Regions from separate parts of the Actinomadura sp. NTSP31 genome, predicted to be linked through region 3. Evidence: riboswitches for the same ligand, from Rfam matches in the RefSeq annotation. Region 3 holds a riboswitch; each other region holds the start of a gene.
The links. Region 3 has a riboswitch for cobalamin ahead of bluB (5,6-dimethylbenzimidazole synthase). Riboswitches for the same ligand answer to the same signal wherever they lie in the genome.
Positions count from the first base shown of each region.

Region 1: linked by a shared signal. The riboswitch ahead of cobN (cobaltochelatase subunit CobN) and the one ahead of bluB (5,6-dimethylbenzimidazole synthase) in region 3 are both predicted to bind cobalamin.
Region 2: linked by a shared signal. The riboswitch ahead of ACA514_RS31900 (ribonucleoside-diphosphate reductase subunit alpha) and the one ahead of bluB (5,6-dimethylbenzimidazole synthase) in region 3 are both predicted to bind cobalamin.
Region 4: linked by a shared signal. The riboswitch ahead of ACA514_RS48155 (CbtB-domain containing protein) and the one ahead of bluB (5,6-dimethylbenzimidazole synthase) in region 3 are both predicted to bind cobalamin.

Region 1 covers NZ_JBGNUT010000001.1:373,954-377,935, reverse strand. The annotation lists gene cobN (cobaltochelatase subunit CobN) at 1-2,021, opposite strand, end outside; cobalamin riboswitch at 2,103-2,222, opposite strand; gene ACA514_RS01610 (hypothetical protein) at 2,300-3,436, shown strand; gene ACA514_RS01605 (hypothetical protein) at 3,438-3,982, shown strand, end outside.
Region 2 covers NZ_JBGNUT010000022.1:105,858-109,839, reverse strand. The annotation lists gene ACA514_RS31900 (ribonucleoside-diphosphate reductase subunit alpha) at 1-2,165, opposite strand, end outside; cobalamin riboswitch at 2,259-2,486, opposite strand; gene ACA514_RS31895 (hypothetical protein) at 2,594-3,205, shown strand; gene ACA514_RS31890 (YcnI family protein) at 3,282-3,982, shown strand, end outside.
Region 3 covers NZ_JBGNUT010000006.1:141,184-145,165, reverse strand. The annotation lists gene ACA514_RS12545 (hypothetical protein) at 1-615, opposite strand, end outside; gene ACA514_RS12540 (DUF4240 domain-containing protein) at 762-1,331, shown strand; gene ACA514_RS12535 (DUF4260 family protein) at 1,423-1,842, shown strand; cobalamin riboswitch at 1,870-2,062, shown strand; gene bluB (5,6-dimethylbenzimidazole synthase) at 2,096-2,710, shown strand; gene ACA514_RS12525 (hypothetical protein) at 2,755-3,387, shown strand; gene ACA514_RS12520 (RNA polymerase sigma factor) at 3,500-3,982, shown strand, end outside.
Region 4 covers NZ_JBGNUT010000065.1:3,534-7,515, forward strand. The annotation lists gene ACA514_RS48145 (branched-chain amino acid aminotransferase) at 1-825, opposite strand, end outside; gene ACA514_RS48150 (3-isopropylmalate dehydrogenase) at 1,002-2,057, opposite strand; cobalamin riboswitch at 2,188-2,380, shown strand; gene ACA514_RS48155 (CbtB-domain containing protein) at 2,413-2,646, shown strand; gene ACA514_RS48160 (CbtA family protein) at 2,668-3,396, shown strand; gene ACA514_RS48165 ((2Fe-2S)-binding protein) at 3,393-3,982, opposite strand, start outside.

The sequences.
Region 1 (3,982 bases), on a different contig from region 3:
AGCATCGCCAGCACCAGGTCGACGCGCGTCTCCCCGGCCGGGGCCGCGCCGAGGACGTGCAGGCCGTCGCGGATCTGGACGTCCTTCACCTCGCACAGCCAGCCGTCCACGTGCAGCAGGAAGTCGTCGAACTCGGCGTCGTGCGGCCGGTCGTCCAGGCCGAGGTCGTGGTCGAGGCGGGCGGCCTGGATCAGCGTCCAGATCTGCGCGCGGATCGCGGGCAGCTTCGCCGGGTCGAGTGCCGCGATGTTCGCGTGCTCGTCCAGCAACTGCTCCAGCCGCGCGATGTCGCCGTAGCTCTCGGCCCGCGCCATCGGCGGGATCAGGTGGTCCACCAGCGTGGCGTGCGCGCGGCGCTTGGCCTGCGTGCCCTCGCCCGGGTCGTTGACCAGGAACGGATAGACGAGGGGCAGGTCGCCGATCGCCGCGTCCGGCCCGCAGGACGCCGACATCCCGGCGGACTTGCCGGGCAGCCACTCCAGGTTCCCGTGCTTGCCGACGTGGACGACGGCGTCCGCGCCGAACTCGTCCGCGATCCACCGGTACGCCGCCAGGTAGTGGTGGCTGGGCAGAAGGTCCGGGTCGTGGTAGATCGCGACGGGGTTCTCGCCGAACCCGCGCGGCGGCTGCACCATCACGACGACGTTCCCCGACCGCAGCGCGGCGAGGACGATCTCGCCGTCCGGGTCGCGCGAGTCGTCCACGAACAGCTCGCCGGGCGGCGGCCCCCAGTGCCGCTCGATGCTTTCGCGCAGATCCGCCGGAAGCGTCGCGTACCAGGCCTTGTACCGCGCGGCCGGAATGCGGACGGGATTGCCGGTGAGCTGCGCCTCGGTCAGCCAGTCGGGGTCCTGGCCGCCCGCCGCGATGAGCGCGTGCATGAGCGCGTCGCCCCCGGCGGGCAGCCGGTCGCCGACGTCGTAGCCGTGGTCGCGCATCTCGGCGAGCAGCTTCACGACGCTGGCCGGGGTGTCGAGCCCGACCGCGTTGCCGATCCGCGCGTGCTTGGTCGGGTACGCCGACAGCATCAGCGCGACCCGCTTGTCCTTCGCCGGGACGTGCCGCAGCCGTCCGTGCCGGACGGCGATCCCGGCGACCCGCGCGGCGCGCTCCGGGTCGGCGACGTAGACGCTCAGGCCGTCCTCGTCGGTCTCCTTGAACGAGAACGGCACCGTGATGATCCGGCCGTCGAACTCCGGCACCGCGACCTGCGTCGCGGTGTCCAGCGGGGACAGGCCGTCGTCGTTGGCCTCCCACGCGGCGCGCTCGCTGGTCAGACACAGGCCCTGCAGGATCGGGACGTCCAACTCCGCGAGCGCGCCGACGTCCCACGCCTCGTCGTCGCCGCCCGCACCCGCGAACGCCGGCTTCGTGCCGCCCGCCGCGAGCACGGTGACGACCAGCGCGTCCGCCCGTCCGAGCGTTTCGAGGAGCTCCTGCTCGGCGGTGCGCAGCGACGCGCAGAAGACGGGAAGCGCCCGCCCGCCCTTCGCCTCGACCGCCTCGCACAGCGCCTCGACGAACGCGGTGTTCCCGGCGAGGTGGTGCGCCCGGTAGTACAGGACGCCCACGACCGGGCCGTCACCCGGCTTGCTCTCGCGCTCCAGCACGCCCCAGGTCGGCGTGGGCGCCGGGGGAGCGAACCCGAATCCGGTGAGCAGCACCGTGTCGGACAGGAAGTTGAACAGCTCGGCGAGGTTGCCGGGCCCGCCGTGCGCCAGGTACGCGTGCGCCTCCGCGCTCACCCCGGCCGGGACGGTCGACAGCTCCATCAGCTCGGCGTCCGGCGCCTGCTCGCCGCTGAGCACCACCACCGGGCGCGGGCCGGCGAGCAGCGCGTCCAGCCCGTCCTCCCACGCGCGGCGGCCGCCGAGCAGCCGCACGACCACCAGGTCGGTGCCGTCCACCAGCGCGGGCAGGTCGTCCACGGACGTGCGGGCCGGATTGGCGAGCCGGAAACCGGCGCCGCTCGCACGCGCACTGAGCAGATCGGTGTCCGAAGTGGACAGCAGCAGGATCACGCGGATCGGGTCCTCACCCGGGGTCCTCGCCCCGAATCGCAGGTCGCAGCGCCGTACGACGGCTCGTACGGCGGCGGCACGGAGTCTCCTGGCTCCCGGATCGGCGCTCGCCCCGGCCTTCCCGCTCGCGCGGTGGCCTTCGGTGGGGTCCGCTCCCCGGTGACAGTGGCGGGACCGCGCCGGATTCGCACCGGCTTCCTCCCTTGCCGCCGCCCACACCCTAACCCGATCGGCGCGAACCCCGCGCGCCGGGCGCCCCCGGCCGCGATGATCGTCGGATGCCCGACGAACCGAACCCCCGGCCGGACGAGGACGCCCCCGCCCCCGCACGGCGGGCGCGCCGACCGAGCGTGCCGGCCGTGCTGTCGGTGGCGGCGGCCGTCGCGGCGATCGTCGCGGTCGTCTCCGGAGCGAGGCTGTTCACGGACGCCCCCGCCGACGACCCGGACGGCCGCCCCTGGGCGGGCGGGAAGCCGCGGCACGAGTACCGGCAGCCCCGGTTCTCCGTGGAGGCGGGGAGGAGCGAGACGCAGCCGTGGGTCAGAGTGCTGGCGCTGCGGAGCCGCGGGCAGCCGAAGCCGGCCGACACGGTCCGGGCGCCGTCGGGCGCCGGACCTGCCCAGGCGATCGTCGAGGCGCCGCACAACACGTTCGTCGTCGCGGCCGTGCAGGCGAAAAGGTGCGAGACGCGCCTGTACTGGTTCCGCCTCACCGGCGACGGGCACGTGACCGGGCTCCACCCGGTCACCGGCGGGGCGTTCCCCGGCATCGTCGGCGGGCCGGCGGTCAGCCCGGACGGGAACCGCCTCGCCTTCGCGTCCGCGCCGTGCGCCGGAAACGACGGCGAGGCGTCCGGCGGAGGCGCGGTTCCGCGGCTTCGGCCGGCGCCGCCCGCCCTGTCTGTCCTCGACATCACCACCGGACGGCGGCGCACGTGGACCACCACGGGGACGGCCGCTCTCGGTGAGATCGTCTGGGCCGCCGACGGCCGCACCCTCGGCTACACCCTCGCGGACGTCGCGGGCGGAGGCCTCGGACCGGTCACCGTCCACGCGCTCGACACCGTCGCGGGCGGAACCGATCTGCGCGCCGGACGCGTCCTGTTCCGCCAGACCGCTGAGGTCGGGAAGGTCGGCACGGCCATCATGAGTGCGGACGGCAGGTCGGGCCACGGCACCGGTGAGCGAGCGCAGCCTCCGGCCACCGTCCTGTTCTCCTTCGAGGAAGGCCGGATCAAGATCGGCAGCACCATCCCGCACCGGGACGGCAGGGGCGTCGGCGTCATGGTCAGCACCGGCGAAGGGCCGCGGTACGCCTGCCTGAACGGCGTCGACGCCTTCGACCGGACCATGTCCGGAGGCTTCGAGGCGCCGGCCCAGTTCCCCGTCTCGTGCTCGACCGCGTGGGGGTACTGAGATGCCGTCGGAAACGGAGCGCGAACCGGTGTCCTGGCGGGTCCAGCGCTGGGCGGCGCCCATCGCACTCGCGGTCCTGGTCGCCGCCGCCATCGCCGGCGTCGGCCTGGCGGTGGGCGGGGAAGCCCCGGGGGCGGCCGGACATTTCCAATACCGGACGCCGCGTTTCCTGCTCACCGCAGGACGGCAGGGGCCGTGGCTCGAGGTTCGTTCGATGCCCCGGACCGGCGCGCGCGAGCAGGTGGTCGACTCGGTGGGGCCTCCGGCGTCCGCCGGTGCGGTGCAGGAGATCCTCGCCGGGCCGGACGGGAGGTTCGTGGTCGCCGCCTCGCGGGCGGACCCATGCGAGACGCGCCTCTTCCAGTTCCGGCTGACCGGTGACGGTCGCGTGACGGGCCTCGCGCCGATGCGCGGGGGTACCACGCCGGCGCTGGTCGCGGGCCTCGCCATGAACCGCCGAGGCGACCGGCTGGCCTACACGACCGCGCCCTGCGCGCCGGACCCGCCGGACCCGTCGCAGCCGTTGGCGCCCGCGAGCCCGTCGCG
Region 2 (3,982 bases), on a different contig from region 3:
CTGCGCCACGCGTAGGCGTACATCGAGGAGAGCTTCCCGATCGTCGGGGTCTCCATGAACAGGTTCAGCGACTGGGACTGGTCGATGTACGGGGTGCGGGCGGCGGCGAGGTCGATGAGGGCCTTCTGCGGCAGTTCCCAGGCCGTCCGGTAGAGGCCGAGCATCTCCTCCGGCAGGTCGATCAGGCCCTGGATCGAGCCGTTGGCGCGCTTGATCGCCTCGCGGACGGCGTCGTTCCACAGCCCGAGCGACTTGAGGTCCTCGACGAGGTACCCGTTGATCTGCAGGAACTCGCCGGACAGCGTCTCGCGCTTGAACAGGTTGGACACCTGCGGCTCGATGCACTCGTAGCAGCCGGCGATGGACGCGATCGTGGCGGTCGGCGCGATCGCGATGAGCAGCGAGTTGCGCAGGCCGACGTCGGCGATCCGGGCGCGGAGAGCGTCCCATTCGGCCGGACGCGTCGGCGCGGCGTCCGGGAAGTGGTCGAGGTGGAGCCGCCCGCGCGCGGTGCGGGTCTCGGCGTAGGCCGGGAGCGGGCCGTGGGCCTCCGCGAGATCGGCGGACGCGGCGTAGGCGGCGAGCGCGATCTCCTCGGCGATCAGGGTCGACAGCTCGCGCGCCTCGGCGGAGTCGAACGGCAACCGCAGCGTGAAGAACACGTCCGCCAGCCCCATCACCCCGAGGCCGACGGGACGCCATTTGCGGTTGGCCGTTTCCGCTTCGGGCGTCGGATAGAAGCCGCGGTCGATCGTGCGGTCCAGGAACCGGACGGCGGTGCGGACGGTCGCGCGGAGCCGGTCCCAGTCCATCCCGGACGGCGAGACGTGCGCGGCCAGGTTCACCGACCCGAGGTTGCACACGGCCGCCTCGCTGTCGCCCGTGACCTCCAGGATCTCCGTGCACAGGTTGGACAGGTGGACGGTCCGGCCCGGCTCGGCGGTCTGGTTGCAGGCCCGGTTCGCGGCGTCCTTGAAGGTCATCCACCCGTTGCCGGTCTCCGCCAACGTGCGCAGCATCCGCCCGTACAGCTTGCGGGCCGGGACCTGCCGGACGTACCGGCCCTCCTTTTCGGCCGCCCGGTACGCGGCGTCGAAGGCGTCGCCCCACAGGTCCGTCAGCTCCGGGACCTCCTTCGGGTCGAACAGCGACCATGTCCCGTCGGCCTCGACGCGGCGCATGAACTCGTCCGGGATCCAGTTCGCCAGGTTCAGGTTGTGGGTGCGGCGCGCGTCCTCGCCGGTGTTGTCGCGCAGTTCGAGGAACTCCTCGACGTCGGCGTGCCACGGCTCCAGGTACACGCACGCGGCGCCCTTGCGGCGGCCGCCCTGGTTGACGGCGGCGACGGACGCGTCGAGCGTGCGCAGCCACGGGACGATCCCGTTGGAGTGCCCGTTCGTCCCCCGGATCAGCGATCCGCGCGAGCGGACCCGCGTCCAGGAGATCCCGATCCCGCCCGCGTACTTGCTGAGCCGCGCGACCTGCCCGTACCGCTCGTAGATCGCCTCCAGCTCGTCGCGCGGCGAGTCCAGCAGGAAGCAGGACGACAGCTGCGGGCGGCGGGCCGCGGAGTTGAACAGCGTCGGCGAGCTGGGCAGGTACGACAGCGTGCTGAGCAGCCCGTACAGCTCCGCCGCCTCGTCCACATTCTCGGACAGGCCCACGGCGACCCGCAGGAAGAAGTGCTGCGGGCGCTCCAGGACGAGCCGCGTGCGCGGATGCCGCAGCAGGTAGCGGTCGTAGAGGGTGCGGAGGCCGAAGTACCCGAACCGGTCGTCCGCGTCCTCGTCGATCAGGGCGTCCAGGGCCGCGGCGTTGGCGGCGACGAACGCGGCGGGGCCGTCGGCCAGCAGGCCCTCGGCGTGCGCGGCGGCGACGGACCCGGCGAACGTCCGGACCCCGGCTTCGGCGGCCTCGTCGCGGATACCGGCGGCCAGCAGCCGCGCGGCGACCCGGGAGTACCCCGGCTCCACCGCGACGAGCGCGGCGGCCTCCCGGGTCGCCAGGTCCCGCAGGCCGGCGGCGCTCGCGCCCGCGCCGCCCCGGACCGCGCCGAGCACCCGTTCCGGCGCGGTCCCCTCGATGCCGGCGCAGGCCGCCGCGACCTCGGCGGCGATCCCCCCGGTGGTGGCCGCCTCCGCCGGAGCCCGCATGGTGACTGTCACGTTCTCTCCCTCGTGAGCCGGCCTCGCGAGGGCGTGCGAACGGGCGCGACGGCATGCTGCCGCGCACCGTCCCCCGGCTCACCCGCGAAGCCTCGGACGTACGGCGTGCATGGCAGGTCTTCGGACTCGCGGGCGCCCGCGCCTCCTGCCGGAGACGCGACCTACTGGCCGTCGCTTCCCGATCCGGTCGCCCGGTTCAGTGCCTGTGACGGCGGTCGTTCCCGCTCACCGCTGCGGGGCAGTCCCGGACTTTCACCGGGTTCCCTCTTGCGACGCCCCCGCCGCGAGCGGCGGGGGCGAACCAGCACGGGGTTGAACCCTACATCTTGTTGATCCTCATTGCGCAACCCCAACATGTAGGGCGCGTCGGGGCCGGTTTCCGGGGTCGGATGCGGCCGGCCGGACGGAGGTGGGACGATGTCCCCGTCATGTCCCCGCGTCCCCGGCAGCCGGTCTTCCGCACCGCGCGCGCGGTCGTCTTCGCGACCGTCTGCGTGTCGTTGGCGACCCTCGGCCATGCCCTGGCGTCGCACGAGCCGGTACCGGGCTGGGCGGTGCTCGCCGGGTTCGGCGCGGTGCTGGCGGTCACGCTGGCGCTCGCGGGCCACGAGCGGTCCCTCCCGACGATCACGGGCGGGCTGCTCGGCGGGCAGTTCGCGCTGCACGCGCTGTTCTCGGGCGCGACCGACGGCATGCGCCACTGCGAGGCCGCCGTCCAGGCCGGGCACGGCGCGGCGATGCCGGTGCACGGCCCCGGCACGTCGATGACGCTCGCGCACTGCGCGGCCGCCGTGGTCGCGGCGTGGTGGCTGCGGCGCGGCGAGCGGGCCGCGTGGTCGCTCGCGCGGCGCCTGGCGTCCGCCGCCGACCGCCCGATCCGGCTGCTGCTCGCGCTGCTGCTCATCGAACCCGCGGAGCGTCCGGTCCGTACCCCGGTGGTGCCGGTGGCGGCCGGTGCCATGGCCACGGGACGTGCGCTCCGGCACCAGGTCGTCCGGCGGGGACCCCCGCCGCGTTCGAGGGCGCTCGCTCACCTCTGAGCGGAGCGCCGTACGTCACCGGACGCCGAACCCGGCGTGTCCGGCCCGATCCGTACGACTCGAACGGAGTTCCGTCTTGACCTCCCTCTCCCACGCCCGCCGGCTGGGCGCGGTCGCCTCGCTGGCCGGCCTCGGCGTCATCGCGCTCGCCACCGCCGCGTCCGCGCACGTCACCGTCAACCCCAAGACCGCCGAGCAGGGCTCCTACGCCAAGATCTCGTTCCGGGTGCCGAACGAGGAGGACAACGCCGACACCACCAAGCTCGTCGTGAACCTGCCCGCCGACCACCCGGTCTCGTCGGTGTCGGTCCGTCCCGTCCCGGGCTGGACGGCGAAGGTCGTGGAGTCCAAGCTCCCGGCGCCGGTCAAGACCGAGGGCGGCGAGCTGACCAAGGCCGTCACGCAGATCACCTGGTCCGGCGGGAAGATCGAGCCCGGCCAGTTCGAGGAGTTCGACGTCTCGCTCGGCCCGCTGCCGGCCGACACCGACACGATGACCTTCAAGGCCGACCAGACCTACTCCAACGGCGAGGTCGTCAAGTGGGAGCAGGACCCGGGCGACGGCTCGAACGAGCCCGAGCACCCGGCGCCCACGCTGAAGCTCACCCCGAAGGGCGCCACCGGCACCGCGACCGCCGGCCTCACCGCGCAGTCGAAGCCCGCCGCCAAGGCCGACGCGAGCTCCGACGACGGCACCGCGCGCGTGCTCGGCGGCGTCGGCATCGGCGTCGGGGTGATCGGCATCGCGGTCGGCGGCTACGGCCTGGCCCGCGCGCG
Region 3 (3,982 bases):
GTTGGCGCGCTCGACATGCCTGCATTCGGCCTCGCTCCCTGCGTAGCGGGGCGGCGCCTCCTGGTCGGCGGCGACGCAGAGGACGAGCCCGGCGAAGAGCGTCCCGCCGACCAGGCGAGGCGCCCGAGGACCGGGGCGAGGCGCTCGAAAGCCGGGGCGATAGGTCGAAACGAGAATGAGGACCAGGGGCACCGCGCCGTACGCCCAGCGCGCGGCTCCCCAGCCGCCCATCGGCAACCACAAACGAACGCATTGCTCCCCCCAACGCGCCACGTCGTAGCCGAAGAGGGCCGGCTCGGCCAATGTCACGAAAGCGAGCACCGCCGCCGTCGCCCATCCGACGAACCGCCGCCGGACCACCAGCCACAGGAGGAAGGCCGGAAGGACGACCAGGATCGGCCAGCCGTGCAAAAGCCTGTATCCCGGAACTGACCAGAGTTCGGCCTGGTGCGACCATCCCTGGCAGGCATCGGAAGCGATGACACTGAGGTAGCCCTGTGCGCCCTTCCTCACGCTGAACAGTGAGGTGACGACGCCCCTCACCATCGGTTCTGCGGTAATGGCGACGGCGACGATCCATAACCGCATCTGCGTGCGCTGGCTCCAATGGGACATGGCCCCAGGACCCTAGTGAATGAGCACTCCCGCCGAGACGTTTCCGGAAAGCCCGCCGCGTGCCGGTCCCGTCCCGCGGCCCGGAGTGTCGGACCCGTGCGCGAGATTGGTCGCGCAGAGCGGAGCCGGAACGGGTGGAGGACTGGATGGACGAGAACGCCTGGTGGGCGTTGATCGGGGCCGCGCGGGCCGAGGCCGGCGAGCGCGCCGACGACCGCGACTCACCCGACGACCCGCTGGTCGATCTCGTGACCGCCCGGCTGTCCGGCCTGGACGGCCCCGCGATCGTCGCGTTCGACGTCCTGCTGACGCGGCTGCTCGACTCGGCGTACCGGCGGCCGCTCTGGAACGCCGCCTACCTGATCGAGGGCGGCTGCGGCGACGACGGCTTCATGGACTTCCGCGCCGGGCTCGCGTTGCTGGGGCGCGAGGTGTTCACCCGGGCGGTCGGCGATCCCGACTCTCTGGCCGGCGTGTCCACGGTGGTGCGCATGGGCCGGGAGGGCCGTGGCTGGATCGGCGCGGAGGGCCTCCACTACGCCGCCAAAGAGGCGTACGAGCGCGCTCTGGGCGAGACGGCGTCGTTCGACGCGGCGTTCGAGCGGGCCCTGGACGCGATGCGGCGGCCCGAGCGCCCGGCGGGCGAGGGCTGGGACGTCGAGGACGACGCCGAGACCCGGCTGCGGCTCCCCCGCCTCGCCGCCCTCTTCCGCTGAGCGGGGCCTCAACTAACAGTAGCTTGACAGCTAATGGAATTAGCTTTAGCTTGTAGCTAACGCCATTAGCCGAGCAGGAGGGCCGCAGGCCATGAGCAGCGTCACCGTCCCGACCGTCCGCAAGCACTCCGTCCCGCTCATCGCCCGCCGCGCCGCCTGGGCGGCGAACGCGCTGTTCTGGAGCGCGTTCGCCGTTCTCGAAGGCGTCAACCACGGCTGGCTCGCGGCGCTGGTCGCGGTGGCGTTCTTCATCGCGCCCGACCTGACGTTCCTGGCCGGGGCGCGCGACGCGCACACCGTCGAACGCGGGCAGCTTCCGGCGCGCGCCGTCCCCTACTACAACACCGCGCACCGCGCGCTGATCCCCCTCGCGCTGATGGCGCTCTACACCGTCGCGCCGATCACGTGGGCCCCGATCTTCGCCGGTCTCTGCGGCTGGCTCGCGCACATCTCGATCGACCGCGCCGTCGGCTACGGCCTGCGCACCAAGGACGGCTTCCAGCGCCGCTGACCGGGCTCCCCACCGGTATGATCTTCGCGGCATGAACTGACGCGAGGTGCCCCTCGGGGAGAATCGGGAAGCCGGTGCGAATCCGGCACGGGCCCGCCGCGGTGACCGGGGAGCTGCCGCCCACGCGCGCGAGCGCGGCCACTGGCCGCCAGGCCGGGAAGGCGGGCGGACGGGCGTCGATCCGGGAGTCCGAAGACCGGCCTCGCTCCGACGGCCGCCGTCCCGGCGGCCCGACCGCAGCGGGAGCCTGCCCATGAACCTCTACGACGTCATCCACCGCCGCCGCGACGTGCGCGGCGAGTTCACCGGGGCGCCGATCCCGGCGGACGTCCTCGACCGGGTCCTCACGGCGGCGCATGCCGCCCCCAGTGTCGGCCTCTCACAGCCCTGGGACTTCGTCGTCGTCCGCGACCCGGACGTCCGGCGCGCCTTCCACGACCACGTCCAGTCCGAGCGCGACGCCTTCGCCGCCGACCTCACCGGCGACGCCGCCGAACGCTTCGCCCGCATCAAGATCGACGGGGTGCTCGAATCGAGCCTGTCGGTCGTGGTCACCTACGACGCCGAGCGCGGCGGTCCGGCGGTGCTCGGACGGCACGCGATCGCCGACGCGGGCCTGTACTCGGTGTGCCTGGCCATCCAGAACCTCTGGCTGGCGGCCACGGCCGAGGGCCTGGGCGTCGGCTGGGTGTCGTTCTACCGGGAGCCGCACCTGCGCAACCTCCTCGGCATACCGGAAGGCATCCGGCCTGTCGCCTGGTTGTGCCTGGGCCCGGTCACGCACCTGGAGACCGTCCCCGATCTCGAACGGCACGGCTGGCGCCGGCGCCGTCCCCTGGACGCCGCCCTCCACCACGACCGCTGGTGAACGCGGCATCCGAATAGTCGGCCCCGGACAGTAAGGTCGCCGCCATGGGCGAAGTACGGGTGGTGCTGATCGGAGGGACGTCCAACACCGGAAAGTCGACCATCGCGGCCGCCGTGGCGGACGAGCTCGGATTCGAGCACAGGTCGACGGACTACCTGGCGCGCCACCCCGGACGGCCCTGGCGGACCCCGGAGCGCGAGGTCCCACCGCACGTCGCCGACCATTACGCGACGCTCACGACCGATGAGCTGATCAGGTCCGTCCTCGACCATTACGAAAGGCTGTGGCCCCGCATCGCGGAGATCGTCACGGATCACGCGGCGGGGCCCGGCCGCGGACTCGTCCTGGAGGGGTCGGCGCTCTGGCCGGCGCGCGTCGCGGAACTGGCCGTCCCGCACACGGCCGCCGTGTGGTTCACCGCCGACCCCGCCGTCTTGCGCGCCCGCGTACACGCATTGGGCCACTACGCGGAGGCCACACCCGAGGAACGACACTTGATGGACCGGTTCCTCGCCCGTACCGAGCGCTACCAGACGCTCATGCTGGACGCCGTCGACAGGCTGGGACTCGCTCGCATCGACACGGGAACCGGCCGGTCCGTACCGGAGCTGGCCGGCACGGTGCTCACGACCGTCCACGCACAGGACGCCGTCGGACGCTCGCCCGCCGCCCCCTGACCGGCCGCCGCGAGAAGGGACGGGGCGGTTCCGGGCAATCAAGGACGTGACCACCCTCCACGCCGCCAGAAGGGTCCCCCATGGCCACTCCCCCAGCACCGCGGGACCAGCCGTGACGGGCGCCCCCTCTGAGACGAGCAGATCCGCCGACCCGGAGCCGTCCGACGCCGACGTCATCACCGCGGCGCGGCGGAACCCCGAACGGTTCGCGGACCTCTTCGACCGGCACTACGCGCAGATCCACCGCTACGTGGACCGGCGGCTCGGCGCGGACGCCGCGGACGACATCGCGGCCGAGACCTTCCTGATCGCCTTCCGGCGCCGCGCGGCGTTCGACACGGCGCACGCGTCGGCGCGGCCCTGGCTTTACGGCATCGCGACCCGGTTGATCAGCCGTCACCGCCGCGACGAGCTGCGCCGCTACCGGGCGATGGCGCGGCTGCACACCGCCGACGCCGTGGAGAGCCACGAGAGCAGCGTGACCTCGGCGGTGGCGGCAGCGAGCCTCGGCCTGAGCCCGGCCCTGGCCGGGCTGCGGCACGGCGACCGCGACGTCCTGCTCCTGGTGGCGCTGGCCGACCTCAGCTATCCGGAG
Region 4 (3,982 bases), on a different contig from region 3:
CATGGAGTCGCGGGTGACGCCGGCGAGGAGCGTGCCGGTGAGCGCGGGGGTGAGCAGCCGGGCCCGCGAGCCGGACCCGTAGACGAACATCAGGTTCATCGAGCCGACCTCCTCGACCCAGCGGTGCTCCACCGCGTCGAGCCAGACGACCTGGTCGCAGCCCTGCTGGACGGCCTCGGCCTGGCCGGCGAAGGACGCGGCGTAGTTGCCGCCGAACTTGGCCTCGCCGGTGCCGCCGGGCGCCGCGCGGGTGTAGTCCTGCGACAGCCACACCGAGACCGGCTTGATCCCGCGCGGGTAGTACAGCCCGGACGGGGAGGCGATGACCATGAACAGGAACTCGTTCGCCGGGCTGTTCACGCCGAGCGCGCGGGTGGTGGCGAACATGAACGGCCGCAGGTAGAGGCTGTGCCCCTCGGAGTCGGGGACCCACTCCTTGTCGGTGCGGACGAGCAGCTCGACGGCGTCGACGAACAGCTGCTCGGGGATCTCCGGCATGGCCATCCGCCTGGCGGAGCGGTTCATCCGGGCCGCGTTCATGTACGGCCTGAAGGTGACGATCGAGCCGTCCGGCTGCTTGTAGGCCTTGAGGCCCTCGAACAGCTCCTGGGCGTAGTGGAACACCTGGCTGGCCGGGTCCATCGGGATCGGCCCGTAGGGCTCGAGCCTGGCGTCGTGCCAGCCGCGGTCCGCCGAGTACCGGATGGTGACCATGTGGTCGGTGAAGTACCGGCCGAAGCCCGGATCGGCCAGGACGCGCTCGCGCTCGGCGGCCGTCGCGGGCCGCTCGGTCAGCGTGGTCTCGAAGTCCAGGGTGTCGCTCATCGCCGTTCGTCCTCTCCCGATCGCCGGTGCGGCTCCCTTGCCGCTGCGGCGTCCTTAGTCCCTATTGTCGTACTTCGTTCTTTGCCCCCACTCCTCGCACGCGGCGCATACGGAAAACCGGGCGCGCCGCGAGGCGCGCCCGGAGTGTCCCTGCTCGTAGCCGGAGAGGCGCGCCCTCAGCCCGATACTCGCTTGGCGATCGCGTCGCCGATCTGGGCGGTCGACCGCGTCCCGAGCGCGCCGCGCTCGGCCAGGTCGTCGGAGACGGCCTGCTCGACGCGGCGGGCGGCCTCGCCCGCGCCGATGTGGTCGAGCAGCATCGCGACCGACAGGATCGTGGCGGTCGGGTCGGCCTTGCCCTGCCCCGCGATGTCGGGCGCGCTGCCGTGCACCGGCTCGAACATCGACGGCGCCGTCCGGTCGGGGTTGACGTTGCCGGACGCGGCGAGCCCGATGCCGCCGGCGATCGCGGCGCCGATGTCGGTGATGATGTCGCCGAACAGGTTGTCGGTGACCACGACGTCGAAGCGCTGCGGCTGGCCGACGAAGAACATGGTGGCCGCGTCGACGTGGCAGTAGTCGGTGCTGACCTGCGGGTACTCCGCGCCAACCCGCTTCAGCGTGCGCTGGTAGAGATCACCGGCGAAGGTGAGGACGTTGTCCTTGTGGACCAGCGTGAGCTTCTTGCGGGGGCGCGAGGCCGCGACCTCGAACGCGTATCGGACGACCCGCTCGACGCCGAAGGCGGTGTTGACGCTCTCCTGTGTGGCGACCTCGTGCGGGGTGCCCTTGCGCAGGACGCCGCCGACGCCGGTGTACGGGCCCTCGGTGCCCTCGCGGACGACGACCATGTCGATGTCGTCCGGCGTGACGCCGGCGAGGGGGGTCGTCACGCCCGGGAACAGCTTCACCGGGCGGAGGTTGACGTAGTGGTCGAGCTCGAAGCGGGTCCGCAGCAGCAGCCCGCGCTCCAGCGTCCCGCTCGGCACGCTCGGGTCGCCGACCGCGCCCAGCAGGATGACGTCCTGGCCGCGCAGCTCCTCGAGCACCGAGTCGGGCAGCGTCTCCCCGGTCCGGTGCCAGCGGGCGGCGCCCAGGTCGTAGGAGGTCTGCTCGAACGCGAGGTCGCTGGACGGGGCGACGGCCTCGAGGACCTTCAGTCCCTCGGCGACCACCTCGGGGCCGATCCCGTCACCGGGGATGACGGCCAGACGAATGCTGCGGGAAGCCATGCGCGTACTGTACTGCAAACGTCTCACTGCTTGGGCTTTCGTCTCATATCCCGGTACGCGGGTCTCGCCGCCGGCGGCCCGGGCGTCACCTTTGTCACTCTTCGCGGGGTTGACGGGCCGGAGGGGAGAGGAGACGCTCTCCTCGACAAGTTCACATCGAGGCGACGGTGCGCAGGAACCTGGTGCGAATCCAGGACGGTCCCGCCACTGTGACCAGGGAGTCTCCCCCGCTCGACGACCACGGCCGGCGCACGCCGGCGGGAAGGTCGGAGGGAGACGGCGATCTGGGAGTCAGGACACTGACCCGTCGTCCTCCCGCAACCGGGGCGAGTGCACCCCGTGAGGAGAACCCGACATGGCCGAGTCCGCCGTACCGTCCGCCGCGTCCCCGCAGGCAGAGCCGTCCCCCGCGCCGCTGCGCCTGCCGATCCGCGACATCGTCCCGTGGGCGGTGCTCGCCGTGGTGCTGGCCGCGGTCCTGATCTACTTCGTCGGCGCCGAACAGGGCGCGACGTCGCTCTTCGGCGGCACCTGGGTGCACGAGTTCACCCACGACGGCCGGCACCTGCTCGGCTTCCCCTGCCACTAGGCCCGGGGGATTCACGAGCCGATGATGAGAACACTGCTGGTCCGCGGGATGCTCGCGGGCCTGGCCGCTGCCGCCCTCGCGCTGGTCGTCGCCTGGCTGTACGGGGAACCGCAGGTCGGGCACGCCATCGCCTTCGAGGAGGCGAGGGCGCACGCCGGGCACGCCGGGCACGAACCGGAGGTCGTCGGCCGCGGCGTCCAGAAGACCGCCGGCCTGATCACCGCGATGGCCGTGTACGGGGTGGCGCTCGGCGGGCTGTTCTCGATCGCGTTCGCCTTCGCGTCCGGGCGGCTCGGACGGCTCGGCGCCCGCGCCACCGCCGCCCTGGTCGCCCTCGCCGGGTTCGTGGCGATCGAGCTGGTGCCGTTCCTGAAGTACCCGGCGACGCCCCCGGCGGTCGGCAACCCGACCACCATCGGCGGCCGGACGGCGCTGTACTTCTGCATGATGGCGCTGGGGGTGCTGGCGACGACCGCGGCGGTGATCGTGTGCCGCCGCCTCGTCCCCCGGCTCGGCGCATGGAACGCGGCCACGGTGACCGCGGTCGGCTACGCCGTCCTGCTGGCGGTCGTGTACCGGCTCACGCCGGAGCCCGACGCGATCCCGGAGCACTTCCCCGCGACGGTCCTGTGGAACTTCCGGATCGCCTCCCTGGGCGTCCAGCTCGTCCTGTGGGCCGCGATCGGGCTGCTGTTCGGCTACCTGACGGAACGGGCGGGCGCCCGCCGCCGATCCCTCGCCTCCGTCTAACGGGCGCGACCGGGCGCCCGGCGGAGGCCGCAGTCCCCGCACAGCTCCCCGCCGGGCGGGACGCGGTAGTACAGGCAGCAGTTGCGGCGGACGAATCCGCGCGGGCCGAACGCCCCCGCTCCCGCGAGCGGGGGCCGGGCCAGCAGTTCGCGGACGAGGGCGCCGCGGAAGGGGTCGCGCGGGCCGACGTTCAGGCCGCCGACGAGAGCGGAGGCCGCGTTCCCCCAGAGCAGGCCGTCCGCGAGGCGGGAGACGGCCCGCATCGTGGCGCGCAGCGGCTCCAACTGGCCGGTGACGACCGCGTCGTGGACGAGCTCGGCGGCCTCGGCCGGGCCGTCGGCGCGCCACCCGCGAGGGTCGGCGAGCCAGAGGGCGATGGGCGCGCCCGGCGCCCATCGCCAGTGCAGGCCGGACAGGTCGGGGACGACCCCGTGCACCGCCGCCGCGACGACCGGCGAAAACAGCCGCGACGCGAGGCCCTGGAACAGGATGGACGCCGCGACACGCCGTTCACCGGTGCCGAGCCGCTCGGCGTAGCGGTCGGTGAGCTCCGCGAGCCGGACGGGGTCGCGCTCGGGCAGCGGCC